3 regions of the Sulfitobacter sp. SBS6 genome follow, and region 1 is predicted to be linked to each of the others. Evidence: riboswitches for the same ligand, from Rfam matches in the RefSeq annotation. Region 1 holds a riboswitch; each other region holds the start of a gene.
What was found. Region 1 has a riboswitch for cobalamin ahead of ACNQ62_RS12750 (DUF1636 family protein). Riboswitches for the same ligand answer to the same signal wherever they lie in the genome.
Positions count from the first base shown of each region.

Region 1 (5,516 bases):
CCGGGCTGTTTAAAGCTGACGACACCGCCAAACAGACGGCCATCGACCTCGGGCAAGACGACATGCATCGCCAGATCGGTGGGGGACAACCCGCGCTCTGATCCGGCCCAATCGCGCCGACGCGCGGTCGATAAGGCGACCTGCACCACGGGGCAATCCGATGCGCCCAGAACAGATGGTTCATCCGGCCCGCGCTGGGCGGAGAAAGCGGTGGCGTTCACGATCACCGCCGGATCAAGCCGGGCGATCTGCTGCGCGATCCACGGCGCGGTGTCTCCCTTGAGGCTGGGCGCGAAGAGCCCCACGGCGTCAAAGCCACGCGCGTCGAGCGCGGTGATCAGCGCATCCACAGGATCGGTATCGGCAGCCGTCAGATAGGACCGGTAGAAGGTCACAATCGCGCGCGGCTTGTCAGATGGTTCCGGCGCGGGGATCACGCCAGTGTGGGGGCGGTAGAACCCCGCTTCCGGCACGGTCTTGGCCCCTTTGGCTGGCCCCGCGTAAAGACCTGCGGCCAGCGACAGCTGCGCCAGTGCCGCCTGCGCAGCCACCGCCCCGCCCGTATCGCACAGATGTTGCAAGCGTCTTAACGTCGAATGCGGCAGCGTCGACAGCGCGTCGAGCCGTGGGTCGGGTTGGCCGTCCGCAGGCAGCACCGCCAGTGCGATCTGCTGTTTGCGCGCCATATCCTGCAAGGTCGCAAGCCCGTAAGGCCAATAGCTTTCGCCCCCGATCAGCCGCACCAATACCGCTTTGGCCCCCGCAAGGGTCTGTTCGGCATAGGTATCGACCGACAACGGATGTTTCAGCGCGACCAGATTGGCCAGCCGCAACGACGGCAAGCCCCCTTCCGCACGATGCCAGCCTGCCGCGAAAGCCCCCAGATCACTGTCCGAAAAGGACAGCACCACCAGATCCGCCGGCGTCTGCCCCAGGTCTTGGGGCAGATCGCTTTGGTCCAGTCCGTGGCTTTCGCGAAAGACGACATGCATGGCGGCTTAGCCCTCCAGCACCGCGCGGATCGCGGCTTCGTTCACGTGATCATGCTCTGCGATCACAACCAGCTGGCTGCGGCGCGGCATGTCCCCCCAAGGGCGGTCGAACTGGCTGCGCACGCGTTCGCCCACGGCCTGCACAAGCAGACGCATCGGTTTGTCCTGAACAGCGATATAGCCTTTGACGCGCAGGATTTTCTGCTCGCGCGCCAAGCGCAACACGGCGGCCTCAAGCGTGGCGACATCGGCGACTTCGCCCATGTCGATCACAACGCTTTCAAAGTCGTCATGTTCGTGATCGTCATGCCCGTCGTGGTGGCTGGGGCGCGCGTCGATGTCATCTTCGGCGGCAGCTTCCAGACCCAGTACAACGCGCGGGTCGATCACGCCTTCGGTCATCGGAATGATCGGCAGCTTGCGCGGCGCATGCGCCTCGATCACCTTGCGCGCAGCCTCGACGCCGTCGGGGCCCGCCAGATCGGCCTTGGACAGCAGCACGATGTCGGCGCAGGCGATCTGGTCCTCAAAGACTTCGGACAAAGGCGTTTCGTGGTCCAGACTGTCATCGGCATCGCGCTGCGCGGCCACGGCCTCCAGATCGGGGGCGAACTGCCCGCTGACCACGGCTTCGGCATCGGCAAGCGTAATCACGCCGTCCACGGTGATGCGCGACCGGATCGCTGGCCAGTCAAACGCCTTGAGCAAGGGTTTGGGCAGCGCCAGCCCCGACGTCTCGATCAGGATATGATCAGGCGTTTCAGGCAGGGCCATCAGCGCTTCGATGGTGGGGATAAAGTCATCGGCCACGGTGCAGCAGATACAGCCGTTTGCCAGCTCGACGATGTTCTCGGCGGGGCAATTGTCAATCGCGCAGGATTTCAGGATGTCGCCATCCACACCGGCGGTGCCGAATTCATTGACCAGCACGGCCAGACGCTTGGAGCCCGCGTTCTCCATCAGGTGACGGATAAAGGTGGTTTTGCCAGCGCCCAGAAAGCCGGTGATCACGGTAACGGGAATTTTGGTAAGGTTGGTCATTCGGTAGGCTCCTGTGGGGGAATGCGGGCGATGGATTGTTTGCGGAAGACCACGGGGCGTTCGCGCCAGGGCACCACGCCATCAGAGGTCTGGCCATAGGCAGTGACGCCCTTCACGATATCGGACAAATGCGCGTCCGTGTCGAGATCGCCGTACACATAAGTCCAGCGCGACGGGCCACCCGACAGGACCATCGAACAGCCCCGCGAACAGGCCGACAGACATTCGGCTCCGCGCAGGTGCACACCGTCGGGCAGATGCCCCGACAGCGCGTCAAACAGCTGTTGCCCAGGGCGCGGCGCGTCCTCGGCGGTGATCTGACCTGCGCGACAGGTGGTGCAGATGGTGACGGTGACCGGTTGATCCGTGGTGGTCATATCTTGCCTCATACGTCGATGGGCCAAGGGGGATCGCCAGCAGCGAACGACATGCGAACAGCGTTCTAGGCCAGTCGCGAAACACCCCGTTCGCCCGTTACAAACTATGCTGGCAGGTCTCCCGGCTTGCGGATCTAAGGCAGCTTGCCTTGCGAACCTTCACCTTCCCAGCCTGCGGGCCAGTGGTTGAAAGCTCTCTCCGGTCACGGTCGCGGGGGCGGCTGCGCTTGGCGCTGACCCAAGGCTGGATCAATGCGTATCGCGTTCCCTCTTCGCCTGTCTGGGACAGGAACCAACATACGCCCTGCATTGGTCATTTGCCCGCCCCTGTCAAGCTGCGCCTGTCATAACGCAGGGGCCAAACCCGCTTTGCGCCGATTTTCCCGCGGGCGACCAATGCGCAGGGGGCACCCGCGGATGCTTGACGGGATCACCGCAGGCTGACACCAAGGGCTGCACAAAAAACACGAGGTCCCGCCATGCCCACCCGCGCCATCATGATCCAGGGCACCGGATCGAATGTGGGGAAATCCATGCTGGTGGCGGGCCTGTGCCGCGCGGCCACGCGTCGGGGGCTTTCCGTCGCACCGTTCAAGCCGCAGAACATGTCGAACAACGCCGCCGTCACCGAGGACGGCGGAGAGATCGGCCGCGCCCAAGCTCTGCAAGCGATTGCCTGCGGGCGGCCCCTGTCGGTGCATATGAACCCCATCCTGCTGAAGCCCGAAACCGACAGCGGGTCGCAGGTGATCGTGCAGGGGCAGCGCCATAGCACCCTGCAAGCGCGTGACTTCAGCAAGGCCCGCGCAGGGCTGATGACCCCCGTGCTTCAAAGCTTCGGAATCCTCGGGCAAAGCGCCGATCTGATCATCGTCGAAGGCGCCGGCAGCCCGGCAGAGGTGAACCTGCGCCAGAACGACCTTGCCAATATGGGCTTTGCTCGCGCCGCAGGTGTACCCGTTGTATTGGCCGGAGACATCAACCGTGGTGGCGTCATCGCCCAGATCGTCGGCACCCAAGTGGTGATGGACCCGCAGGACGCGGCGATGATCACCGGCTTTCTGGTCAACAAGTTCCGCGGCGATGTCAGCCTTTTTGACGACGGCTACCGCGAGATTGAACGCCGCACCGGCTGGACGGGGTTCGGCACATTGCCGTGGTTTGCCAACGCGCACCTGCTGCCCGCCGAAGACGCGGTGGACCTGTCGCGCGCGCCCTCTGACGGGGGGTTCCACATCGTCTGCCCCATGCTCTCGCGCATCTCGAACTTCGACGACCTCGACCCGCTGGCGGCAGAGCCCTCGGTGCGGCTGACCATGGTCCCTCCCGGCACGCCGTTGCCCGCCGACGCCGATCTGGTGATCCTGCCGGGCACGAAATCCACCCGCGGCGATCTGGCTTTCCTGCGCGCCCAAGGCTGGGACATCGACCTTTATGCCCATGTGCGGCGCGGCGGCGCGGTGCTGGGAATCTGCGGCGGCTACCAGATGCTGGGCCGGTTTATCGAGGATCCGCAGGGCTTCGAGGGACCTGCGGGCCGCGAAGAGGGGCTGGGCCTGCTGGATGTCGAAACCCGTATGGCCCCGGATAAGACCCTGACCCGCGTCACCGCCGACCATGCCGCAACGGGCACGCAGATCGACGGCTATGAAATCCACATCGGACAGACGGTGGGGGCCGATTGCGCCACGCCCTTTGCGCATATCAACGGCATCCCCGACGGGGCAGGGTCGCGCGATGGCAAGATCACCGGCACCTATCTGCACGGGCTCTTTACCAACGACAGTTTCCGCAGTGCCTGGTTGGCGCAACTGGGGCTGAGGGCCGGGCCGACCTCCTACAGTCAGACCGTGGAAGATACGCTCGACGCGCTGGCCGACCATATGGAAACCCATCTGGACGTGTCCGCCCTGCTGGCCTGTGCCGCACCGGTTGCATAACACCCGCGCTGACCTTTGGTCACGATCACGACGCTTGCTTAATTTTGTGATCGCGGGGATACATGCCGTCAAATTTACGCAAAGGACCCTTTGTTATGGAACGTAACCTGACCCTCGTTGCGCTGTTCGCTGCCCTGATTGCAGCACTTGCGTTGATCCCGAAATTCTCGCTTGGCTTCGGCGTGCCAATCACGGCGCAAAGCTTGGGCATCATGCTTTGCGGGACCGTGCTGGGGGCCAAACGCGGCGCGCTGGCCGTGCTGCTCTTCTTGCTGCTGGTCGCTTTGGGGCTGCCGCTTCTGGCCGGTGGCAACGGTGGGCTGGGTGCCTTCATGCTGCCGTCCTCGGGCTTCCTGATCGGCTTCCCCGTGGCGGCTTTCGTCACCGGCCTGATCGTCGAAAAATGGTACGGGCCCTCGCTGACCATCGTTGCGGCGGTTGCTTCGGTCATCGGCGGGATCGTCGTGCTTTATATCTTCGGGATCATCGGCCTGTCGATCGCGCTGGATAAATCGCTGCTGGAATCCGCCGCGCTGGTGACCGTGTTCATTCCCGGCGACCTGATCAAAGCAGTGCTTGCAGGGTTTATCACCAGCGGTCTGGCCAAAGCGCGCCCCGCCAGCGTCCTGTCGCGCAGCTGATCCGACGCAAAGCCTGAAACAGCGAAAGCGCCCCTAGAGGGGGGCGCTTTTTTCGTTGCCAAGGCAGACGAAGCCTTACCCCCGCGCATAGACATCCTCGTAGCGGATAATATCATCTTCGCCAAAATAGCTGCCGGTCTGCACCTCGATCAGAACCATGGGCAGTTTTCCTGGGTTCTCCATCCGGTGCACGGACCCGAGCGGGATGTAGACTGACTGGTTCTCGCTGATCAGTTTCACGGTGTCGTCCACAGTTACTTTCGCGGTGCCTTCGACCACGATCCAATGTTCCGACCGGTGGTGATGGCTTTGCAAGCTCAGGGCTGCACCGGGGTTCACCACGATGCGTTTCACCTGAAACCGCCCGCCGATCACAAGGCTTTCATACCAGCCCCACGGGCGGTAATCGCGCGGCAGTTGGACCGCTTGGCTGGCATCCCGTTGCTTAAGCGCATCAACCGCTTCCTTCACCCGCTGCGCTTGCGATTTATCCGCCACCAGCACCGCGTCCCCCATGGCGACGGC
Region 1 is NZ_JBLWBA010000006.1:756,899-762,414, reverse strand. Features, by position in the region: gene cobN (cobaltochelatase subunit CobN) at 1-992, opposite strand, end outside; gene cobW (cobalamin biosynthesis protein CobW) at 999-2,033, opposite strand; gene ACNQ62_RS12750 (DUF1636 family protein) at 2,030-2,410, opposite strand; cobalamin riboswitch at 2,504-2,722, opposite strand; gene ACNQ62_RS12745 (cobyric acid synthase) at 2,890-4,350, shown strand; gene ACNQ62_RS12740 (biotin transporter BioY) at 4,446-4,991, shown strand; gene ACNQ62_RS12735 (mannose-1-phosphate guanylyltransferase/mannose-6-phosphate isomerase) at 5,067-5,516, opposite strand, start outside.

Region 2 (5,516 bases), on a different contig from region 1:
GTCGCCAAAACCCGACAGATCCACATCCGCCAGCGCCTGCGTGACGATGGCGTCGTCCCCTGCGCTCCACCCGCGCAGGGCGGACAACCACGGGGTGCGGCCCAGTTCAACGGCATGGCGCACGGTGATGCGATCTGCGGTATCGGCGTGTTGTTCGACCAGGGCCAGCCGCTGCGCGATATCGCGCTGGCGCATCTTTGCAAGCGGTGCGCCGTCCAGATCGACCCGCCCGCGCGAGGGTTTCTGAATACCGGCAAGCATATGCAGCAACGTGGATTTGCCGGACCCGTTCGGCCCGATCAGCCCCAGCTTTTCGCCCGGCCGCAAGGACAGGGACACATCATTGACGATGGCGCGGTTGCGCACCCGCCAGCCCAGTTCGTGACAGGACAGAATCATGGCGACGTCCTTTTGCCAATCAGGATCAGTGCAAAGACGGGCGCGCCGACCAAAGCGGTCACCACTCCGATGGGCAGCACTTGGCCCGGTACAATCACCCGCGAAACCACATCGGCAAAGACCAGAAACACCGCCCCCGCCAGTGCGGAAGCAGGCACAAGGATCGCATGACGGTGCCCCACGACGATGCGCATGGCATGGGGGATCACCAGCCCGACAAAGCCGATCGCCCCCACCACCGAGACCATCACCGCCGTGACCAACGCCGCCGTGCCGATCAGCAGCAGTTGCACGCGGCGCACCGGAATGCCCAAGGACGCGGCGCTGTCGCTGCCGAAGGTAAAGGCATCCAGCGCGCGGGCGTGCCACAGGCAGGCCAGCAGACCGATCATCGCAGCGGGCAGGGCGCTCAGTACATCAGGCCAGCGCACGCCCGACATATTCCCCAAAAGCCAGAACATGATGGCACGGGCCTGTTCGGCATTGGCTGATTTCGTGATCATCAGCGCGGTCAGGGCGTTGAACATCTGGCTGCCCGCGATACCGGCCAGCACGATCACGCCCGCGGCCCGCAGGCCCACACCGCCCCCTGCCGCCTGCGCCAGTAAGGCGACAAAGGCAAAGGCCACCAGCGCCCCGCTGAACGCACCGATAGACAGCGAAATGGCACCACCCCCCAGCCCGAGGATGGTTACCGCAACAGCACCCGTGGACGCCCCCGCAGAGATACCCAGCAGATAGGGATCCGCCAGCGCATTGCGCAGCAGTGCTTGCAACACGACGCCCGACAGTGCCAGACCGGCGCCACAGCACATTGCCACCACGGCCCGCGCCATGCGGTAGTTCCACACGATGCCCTCGTCGATCTTGTCCACCGCATAGCCCGCGTTCAGCGCCTTGTTGGCCAGCACCTTCAGCACCACCAGCGGCGGGATAGAGACCTCGCCGATGGCCGCACCAAACAGCAATGCGGCCAGCAGCACCGGCGGGATGATCACCCACCAGTGCCACTGCGGCCTGCGCATCACAGAGCGGTCGATTGCGGTCATTCGGCCAGATCGAAACCGGACAGCGCGTCAGCCATCGTTTCCAGCGCATAGATCGCACGCACGGTCGGGTCCATCGCATGGGCGTCCATGGTGATGATGCGGCCCTCTTTCACCGCGGTCATCTCGCGGGCGACGGGGTCGTTCATCAGGAAGGCGCGCTTTTTCTCGATGTCATCCGCAGGGAAGCGGCGGCGGTCCATTTTGGCGAGCACGATGAAGGTCGGGTCGGATTTCGCCAGAGTCTCCCAGCCGACCAGCGGCCATTCCTCGGCCGAGGTCACGACGTTTTCGACGCCAAGCTTGTCCATCATATAGGCGGGCACACCCTGTTGACCTGCGACATAAGGGTCCGCCGCCATCTCGGACGACGAGAACCAGAACAGCGCCGAGGTGCCTTGGGGCAGGTTCAGCGATTTGGCTTTCTCGACCGCCTTTGCCTCGCGCGATTGCAGGTCTGCCAGCAGCGTGGCACCGGCGTCTTGCGCGTTGTAGATCAGGGCGAGCTCTTCGATGCTGGTATACAGCTGCTGGGTCGTGAACAGTTCAGATCGCGTGCCGTCCGCGCCGACAGAATTATCCTTGGCCGCGCAATCGGTGGGCATCACATAGGTCGGCACGCCCACCTCGTGAAAGCTGTCGCGGGTGCCGACCATACCTTCGGGGCCGACGTGCCATTCATACATCACGGTGACCAGATCGGGGCGTTTGCCCAACACGCTTTCAAAGCTGGGGTCGTTGTCCGCCAGCCGTTCAATCGCATCGTTTGTCTCTTTGAACTCTGGCAAAACGGGGCTGAACCAGACAGAGGTTCCCGCGATCCGGTCCTGCTGGCCCAGCAGATACAGGATCTCTGTCGTGGATTGCCCGATGGTGACGGTGGTCTGGGGTGCCGCGTCAAAGGTGAGCGTATGGCCGCAGTTGTCGATGGTCAGCGGATAGTCTGTCTCTGCGCCAAGCGCGGTGCTGCCCGCAAGGCTCGCAATCAGGGTCAGGCTGGAAAAAAATGGTTTCATATCAAGGGCTCCGGTTGGTCCGATGCCGGGGTCTTTGAATAGAAAGAGAAGGGGCCAGCCAAATGGCGCGCGGGCGCATTTTGGTCTGCGCGTAAGGTAAGATCCGGTCCCATCATCATCCTCTCCCGAGCAACCCCGCCCGGTGTTTCAGGTTCAGTGTCGGCAGGTCTCCTGACTGACGGATCGCGGCTGTCCCCGCCTTCCCGGACCTTTAGGCCCAGTGGCATGATGGAGGTAGCTCACCGTCTACAGTTGCGGGGGCAGTTCCGGTTCATCCACACCAAAGCGCGGATGGCGAATTCCCTATTATTTCCCGAAGGAAACCGACCCAGTTTCGATGACAGTTGTCCGCCCACCCGTCAAGTTGCGTTTTTGCGGTCGTCATCGCGGGACAAAGGCAAATAACGCAGGCCACGGTTCCGCAGAACGGGCGAGAGGCAAATAACAAACGGATGGAAAACCAAGTGGCAGCCCGTAGGGGAGTCGAACCCCTCTTTTCAGGTTGAAAACCTGACGTCCTAACCGATAGACGAACGGGCCACTTAACTTGTGAGCGCTTCTTTAGGCAAAGCCATCGGCGGGCGCAAGTGCAAGCCGCATCAGAAAGCGGGGAAATACGGCAAAAAAATCACATCTTCTGATGCCGTATTCCAAGGGGCGTATGGCGAGGGGGGATCGTCGCGTGAAACGCGCGCCGCGCTCGGGATGCGGGCGCGCGTTTCCCTTAGATTTCCCAGTGAAAACCCGTCGCTTTTTCGGAGACGGTCCAGAGTTTCTCCATCACGGGTTTGTCGTAGGCATGGGGGTTCAGCGTGCCTTTGCCAACGGGCCCTCCGGTTTGCATCCATCCGGTCGGGCCATAAAGCGCACGCTGCGCCAACCCGTCTTCGGTCGCGCACATGACTTCGGGGTAGGCGCCTTTTTCGGCGGATTGCACCATTGGCGTCTTGCTCATCATCCACCAGGTGACCCGTGTGAAAAGCCCGCCGCTTGTGCTGATCAGCGAGGTCGCCGACGCGCCGGGGTGGCAGACATACACCTCAACGCGGCTGTCGGTGGCTTTCAGCCGGTCCTGAAGCTCATAGGCAAACATCATCTGCGCCAGCTTGCTTTGGCTGTAGACCGCGTTGGCGCTATAGTTCTTGTCCCAGTTCATGTCGTCGAACTGGATCGTCTTGATCCCCATGTTGTACCCGAGGCTGGACACCACAACGATCCGGCCCGCACTTTCCTGAATGCGATCAAACAGCATCCCGCACAGCAGGAAGTGTCCGTAGTGGTTGGTGCCAAGCTGGCTTTCGAACCCGTCAACGGTCAGCTGCTGTTTTGGCACCTGCGCGATGGCAGCGTTGCAGATCAGCGCGTCAATCCGGGGAACGGTGCGTTTCACCTCTTCAGCCGCGGCGCGCACGCTGGCCAGATCAGACAGATCCATCCGCACAAAGCTCACCTCGGCGTTGGGACCGAACGTGTCCTTGAGCGTTTTGACCGCTGCGATGGATTTGTCGGCGTTGCGGTTCAGCATGACGACTTTTGCCCCCTTGGACAGCAGGATGCGCGTGGCCTGAAAGCCCGCACCGGCCGTCGTGCCGGTGATGAGATATGTTTTCTCCTTGAGCGATCCAAGGCGATCAGGTGTCCAGCCTTTGGGTCCGAAAGTCGTGTCCTTCATCGTCATGTTCCTTTTCGATGTCAGCGCGGCAGCGATGCGCGCTGTGTTTGATGTTGAAGGGTAAATAGCTCTCGGCTGTCCCTCAAAACAGGCGAGATCGTCGCGAATACTTGCCTGATTGTATCACGCGCTTGCGAAAGGCGGATGTGACGCAGTAGATTGCCCTCATGAGCAAAGACCAGATCAGACAGCTAATCCGGAACAACGCGACCCAAGAGGGGCTGACGGGAACCGGCATTGACGGGGTGCGCCTGTTTCGGGCCACGCAGGCGATTCCGTGCGTGCCGGCGGTCTATGAACCCAGCGTTATTGCTATCGTCAGCGGGGCGAAAGAGGCCGTACTGGACGGGCACAGGTACATCTATGACGACAGCCGATATATGTGCTGCCCGATGTCGATGCCGGTGAAGGCCGGCACGCCGACCGCCTCTGCCGAAAGCCCGCTCTACGGGGTTATCATTTCGCTCGATAAGCGGATGATGACAGAACTGTCGATGGAGATGGAAAATACCGGCAATGTGATTCCCGAGGTCAAAGGCGGTTTGCGCGCGCAGGGGATCAGGCTGGCCGCATGGGATGATGCCTTTGCCGACGCGCTGCTGCGTTTGCTGCAATTGGGTGGCAATCCGGCAGATACGGCGATCCTTGGCGAGGCACGGCTGCGCGAGCTTTATTACGCGATCCTAAAGGGGGAGGCAGGGAGTTTTGCCAGACAGGCCTTCGGCGCGGGCAATGCGATTGCACGGTCGATCGCGCATGTATCCTCTCACCTGGACGCGCCGATCTCTATTGATGATATGGCGTCCCGCGCCGGGATGAGCCGCGCCGCCTTTCACCGCAAGTTCAAGCAGGTGACGACGATGGCCCCGATCCAGTTTGTCAAATCCATGCGGCTCAACAATGCGGCGATGAAGATCGCAGGCGGCATGTCGGTGAACGAGGCGGCGGTCGATGTGGGATACGTCAGCCCGTCGCAATTCAGTCGCGAGTTCAGGCGGATGTACGGGCAATCACCGCGCCAATGGGGGGATGCCCAGCAGTTTCCGGTTGAAATGGGCCAATAAGGGGCTGCCATCGCCCGTGCGTTGGCAACCCCTTTTCACAAGTCTGGTGCTATGATCAGACGTCTACAACCACCTTGCCGATGGCCTGCCCGCTGGTCAGGCGGTCATAGGCCCCGCCCACCGTATCAAGGTCGAATCTCTGGTCATCAAGCAAGGGCTTCAGCGCCCCTGCGTCCACAATCTCTGCCAGTTTGGTGAGGATCTCCCCGTGCTTTTCACGGCCTTGGTTGGCAAGCATTGGAAGCAGCATAAAGATGATATGCAGCGACAGCCCTTTGAAGTGCGCAGGGGACAGGTCGATTTCCAGCAGCCCAACGGT
Region 2 is NZ_JBLWBA010000005.1:693,727-699,242, reverse strand. Features, by position in the region: gene ACNQ62_RS06825 (ABC transporter ATP-binding protein) at 1-399, opposite strand, end outside; gene ACNQ62_RS06820 (FecCD family ABC transporter permease) at 396-1,424, opposite strand; gene ACNQ62_RS06815 (ABC transporter substrate-binding protein) at 1,445-2,461, opposite strand; cobalamin riboswitch at 2,605-2,804, opposite strand; tRNA gene ACNQ62_RS06810 (tRNA-Glu) at 2,927-3,001, opposite strand; gene ACNQ62_RS06805 (SDR family oxidoreductase) at 3,186-4,133, opposite strand; gene ACNQ62_RS06800 (AraC family transcriptional regulator) at 4,301-5,197, shown strand; gene ACNQ62_RS06795 (zinc-dependent alcohol dehydrogenase family protein) at 5,253-5,516, opposite strand, start outside.
Region 2: linked by a shared signal. The riboswitch ahead of ACNQ62_RS06815 (ABC transporter substrate-binding protein) and the one ahead of ACNQ62_RS12750 (DUF1636 family protein) in region 1 are both predicted to bind cobalamin.

Region 3 (5,516 bases), on a different contig from region 1:
GCAGGACGCAGGTCAGGAACTCACGTACGGAACGGCCACGGCTGACGCGGGCGATGAACATGCCGACGAAAGGGGACCAGCTGATCCACCATGCCCAGTAGAACGATGTCCAGCCCTGCATAAAGTTGACGTCTTCACGGCCGATCGGATTGGACAGACCTGGCAGATATTCCACATAGGCCAGCAGCGATGACCCGAAGGTCGACAGGATCGCCAGCGTCGGTCCGACCAACAGCACGAAGGCCAGCAGCAAGAACGCCAGACCCATGTTGATCTCTGACAGGACTTTGACCCCGCCATCAAGGCCGCGCAGCACGGATACGGTCGCAATCGCGGTGATGCCGGTGATCAGCAGAACCTGAGTTGTTGGACCAACCGCCAGACCAAAGAGCTCGTTCAAGCCCGCGTTGGCTTGCGTGGCACCCAGACCAAGCGATGTCGCCAGACCAAAGAGCGTTGCAAATACGGCGAGAATGTCGATCACGTGACCGGGCCAGCCCCAGACGCGTTCCCCCAGGATCGGGTAAAAGGCAGAGCGGATGGTCAGGGGAAGACCCTTGTTATAGCTGAACAGCGCCAGCGCCAGACCAACAACGGCATAGATCGCCCAAGGGTGCAGGCCCCAGTGGTAGATCGTGGCCGCCATACCCAAACGCACCGCTTCGGCCTGATCGCCCGCTGCCGCGCCCAAAGGTGCCCAATCGGTGCGCAGGCCGTCTTCGCCAACAGCTGTGCCACCCATGGAGCTCGAGAAATGCGATAGCGGTTCAGAGACGCCATAGAACATCAGACCGATGCCCATGCCCGCCGCGAACAGCATCGAGAACCATCCAAGGTAGGTATAGTCGGGGCTTGCTTCGGCCCCGCCAAGACGCACACGGCCCAAAGGCGTGACGATCAGGAACAGGCAGAACAGCACAAAAATGTTGCCGGCAGAGATAAAGAACCAGTCAAAGCCCTTTGTCACCGACGAAAACAGCCATGTGAACAGCGCGCCAGACTGTTCGGGCAGCGCGAGTGTATAGAATACAAAGGCAACAATACACACACCCGAGATCGCGAAGACCGGGTTGTGAATGTCGAAGCCGAAGGGCCCCACGCTGCCTTCTTTGTTGTCTTGGCCGATCTCGTAATCCGTGTCGATTACGGCAGCGGCCCCGTCGGGTGTCGGGATACCCGGCGACGTTTCATCTGTCATTAGATGCTCTCCATTTTATGTATTTGCGACTAATCATAGCGCAACTCCGACAAAACGACCACCGCTGCGCGGGAATTAAGTAAATGAATATCATGGCTTAGCCCCCGGATGCGGGCTTGACGCCCCGTTTGCGGGTCGCGGGCTATGCGTTTTTTCCGTGGTTTACCGCGAATCCCCTCTTTGGATTCGGGTGAAACACCGGGGCGGATCCGCGTGCCTCAACGCCCAAGCCCGTCTGAACGGAGGGGGCAACCGCACCGCGGGATAGCGCCCTATCCCAAAAGATATGCCGTCCTATCCGTCCATGGCCCCGACCCACCTGCTTGCGCAAATGAAAGCGCGGGCGTCTGCGGTCACCATGGTCCCATGACAAATTTTTTCATCATGGGGGATGATATGAAAGTTACTTGCACACTACCAATTATCGCAACCGCGGCACTTCTGGCCGCTACCACTGTCAGCGCCGAAGGGTTCAGCCTGTCCGGTGCGCGCTCTGCCATGCAAAGCGACATCTCGTTCAACGTCATGCAATCCGCAGGGCAGGGTCAGATCAAGCTGCGCCATAAGGTCCAGCCCAAAGCGCAGGTCCGGTCCAAAACCGTGAGCAGCCGCAGCCGGTCTTTCCAAGAGCTCAGCGGGGTCAGCACGGCCGCGGACCTCAAAAGCCTCATCGCTTGGGCCGAGGCGGGTCCGAAGGGCTATGACGCCGTGCAATACGGGGCCAAACGGCTGCCGCCACAGCGTCCGACGCAAATGACCATCGGCGAAATCTACCGCTGGATCGACCGCACGCCGGGCCAACCGCATGCCATCGGTCGATACCAGTTCATTCCATCCACGCTGCGCAGTCTGGTGCGGCAGGCGGGGCTAAGCAAGAATGACCGCTTTACCTCGGCGGTTCAGGACGGGCTGGCGGATATCCTTTTGGTCGACGCGGGGTTTAACGCCTTCAAGAAGGGCAAGATCAGCCGCCACCGCTTTATGGAAAACCTCGCACGTATCTGGGCCGGTTTCCCGACCTCTAACGGGCGGTCCTATTATCACGGCTATGCAGGCAACAAGGCCGTCATCTCGTGGAACGAGTTCGACGCCGTGATGAAGAAGATTTTCGCAACCAAACGCGGCTGACCCCCGCGTTAGGGCTTGTTCCGGGCGGACAGCCGTGGCCCAATGGCCGGGTCTGGTGTCCGCCTCGCGGAAGAATCGGGAAGCTGGTGAAACTCCGGCACGTGCCCAACGCTGTAATGGGGATGGTTTGCGCATAGGCCACTGGAATATTCCGGGAAGGCGCGCGGACCAGACGACCCTAAGTCAGAAGACCGGCCAGACAGTACAGCTTGCCCCGCATGGACAGCGGGATTGGCGCTTAAACGTATTGTTGGGGACTGAACAATGCCGATACCCTCTGCGCTGGCACCCGCCGCGCCTTTTTCAGATGCTGAACGCGACGCCGTCTACAAGGCGATCTTTACCCGCCGCGATGTACGCGATCAGTTTTTACCCGATCCACTGGCCGAGGATGTGTTGCACCGCATACTGACCGCCGCGCATCACGCACCGTCCGTCGGGTTGTCACAGCCGTGGAATTTCATCGTCATCCGCGATCAGGCCGCACGCGATCAGGTCTGGCAAGCCTTCAACCGCGCCAACGAGGAAGCCGCCCAGATGTTCGAGGGCGACCGCCAGACAAGCTACAGGTCGCTGAAGCTCGAAGGTATCCGCAAGGCGCCGGTCAATATCTGCGTGACCTGTGACCGCAGCCGTGGCGGCAAGGTCGTGCTGGGGCGCACCCATAATCAAAGCATGGATCTTTACAGCACCGTCTGCGCGATCCAGAACCTCTGGCTTGCCGCCCGCGCCGAGGGCATCGGGATGGGCTGGGTCAGCGTGTTCCGCGATGCCGATCTGCGTGACCTGCTGAATATCCCCGACCGGATAGAGATCGTCGGCTACCTCTGTCTGGGCCACGTGGACGAGCTTTACCAGACGCCCGAACTTGAGGTGAAAGGCTGGAGCAAACGGCTCCCCGTGGACGAGATGATCTTTGATGGTACGTGGCAGGGCGACCCTTAGTCACTGCCCGTCCCGCTCACGTTGCCACCTCCCGCAATGCGAGTATTTTGCGCGGTCAGCGGAACTATGCCGGTTCCCTGACGTTGCCTTTGTGAAGCCAGTGCATCCCGCGTCTGGCACGCAAAGAGGAAGTATTCAAAATGGGCGGTATCATTTATCTCGTTGGTCTTGTGGTCGTGGTTATGGCGGTGCTGTCGCTGGTCGGCTTGGCGTAATCAAACGCCGGGGAGGCATTTACATGAACACGACACTTACTGAAAAAACTGCCGATGGATCCTATGTCGACTGGCCCGCAATTTTCGCGGGCACTGTTGTCGCTGTGGCGATCGGCCTCTTGCTGACCACCTTCGGCGCGGCACTTGGCCTGTCGTCGATCACGCTGGACGGAACTGACAATTCATCGACGCTTGAACTGGTGCTGACCGCGCTGTGGATGGTGATCACGCTCGTCGCCTCCTATCTGGCCGGTGGTTATATCGCGGGCCGCATGCGCCGCCGCGTCGAAAGCGCTACGGATGATGAAGTCACTGCACGTGACGGGATCAACGGTCTGGTTGTTTGGGGCCTCGGCTCTGTGATCTCCGCCGTGATGCTATCAAGCGCGTTGAGCTTTGCAGCCAATACCGCGGGCAATGTTGCTGCGGGTGCAGGCAAAGCGGCTGGTACGGTCGTCGAAGCTGCGGGCTCTGCCGTGGGAGGTGCTGCCTCCGGGCTGGCCGATGCGGCGGGTGCTGCAATCCCGGATGAGGCCAAGAATGATCCGACAGATTACCTGTCGAACCAGCTTTTGCGCCCCAATCAGGTCGACCCGCTTACAGCCGATCCCGAGCAATTGGCAGAGCAGACCGCCAGCATCGTCGCGAATATCTACCGCACGGGTGAGGTGAGCGAGGAAGACCGGACCTATCTTGCCGGCGCTGTTGCCGCACGCACCGATCTGACCCAGGCTCAGGCGAAAGAGCGTGTGGACCAGATCGTGACCCAGGCACAGGAAGCGCGTCAGGAAGTCGAAGACGCTGTAGCCGCTGCCAAGGCCGAGGCTGAACAAGCCGCAGCAGAGGCGAAAGAAGCAGCGGTTGAGGCTGCGCAAACCGCGCGTAACGCCGGTATCCTGACCGCCTTTGTGCTGGCCGCCGCGTCGCTGATTGCCGGTGTGGCATCTGTTGCAGGGTCGGTCCATGGGGGCCGCCACCGCGATCAGGGCCGTCTGTTTGCCGGTCTGACATATCGCGGCTAAATTGCTTCACGTGAAAATCGAAACCCCGGCGGCGCAAGCGGTCGGGGTTTTCTTCTGCCATCGTGATTCGGGATGTTCCGGGGCAGGGGGCGCTGCGACGACTTCAGGCGCAGCCATGGCACATGCAAAAACCGCGACGCTAAATAAATAAGGCATCAGGGCAAAGCGATATGTTTAAAGGGGGGATCTGGTGCTGAAGGGGAGGATTGAACTCCCGACCTCGTCATTACCAATGACGCGCTCTACCACTGAGCTACTCCAGCACTGTGGGCGGGTGATTAGACCCATTCGCAATATGGTGCAAGCGTAATCTGGACCATATCGGTCCGCTGCGCTAGACAATCGACATGTCAAAGGATACCGCCCCACAAAAGCCGCCAAAACCCAATGTATTGCGGGAAGACAGGCTGAAAGCCGCGCTGAAAGCCAATATGGGCCGACGCAAGGCGCAAGCGCGTGCGCGCAGCGACAAAAGCCAAAGCGACGACACGCAAAATAATAACGCGCAGACAGATAACGGGCCGACCGGCCAAACCAAGGAAGGCTGAAGGATGGATTCGATTGTGGTCAAAGGCGGCGGTGCGCTGTCGGGACAAATTCCGATTGCGGGGGCCAAGAACGCCTGTCTGACGCTTATGCCCGCGACCCTGCTGTCCGAAGAGCCGCTGACGCTGACCAACGCGCCGCGCCTGTCCGACATCCGCACCATGACCGAATTGCTGCGGTCCCTGGGGGCGGAGGTGACATCGATGCAGGACGGTCAGGTTCTGGCGATGTCGTGTCATGGCGAGATCAACACGCGCGCCGAATATGACATCGTGCGCAAGATGCGCGCGTCGAACCTTGTGCTGGGGCCGCTGCTGGCCCGCGAAGGGCACGCGCAGGTATCATTGCCGGGCGGCTGCGCGATTGGTGCGCGTCCGATGGATATTCACACCGACGGTCTGGCCCTGATGGGCGCAGAGATCGACTTGCGTGACGGTTATCTGCACGCCAAGGCGCAAGGCG
Region 3 is NZ_JBLWBA010000005.1:1,129,607-1,135,122, reverse strand. Features, by position in the region: gene ACNQ62_RS08835 (BCCT family transporter) at 1-1,198, opposite strand, end outside; gene ACNQ62_RS08830 (hypothetical protein) at 1,565-2,326, shown strand; cobalamin riboswitch at 2,363-2,541, shown strand; gene bluB (5,6-dimethylbenzimidazole synthase) at 2,591-3,271, shown strand; gene ACNQ62_RS08820 (hypothetical protein) at 3,510-4,508, shown strand; tRNA gene ACNQ62_RS08815 (tRNA-Thr) at 4,697-4,771, opposite strand; gene ACNQ62_RS08810 (hypothetical protein) at 4,856-5,056, shown strand; gene murA (UDP-N-acetylglucosamine 1-carboxyvinyltransferase) at 5,060-5,516, shown strand, end outside.
Region 3: linked by a shared signal. The riboswitch ahead of bluB (5,6-dimethylbenzimidazole synthase) and the one ahead of ACNQ62_RS12750 (DUF1636 family protein) in region 1 are both predicted to bind cobalamin.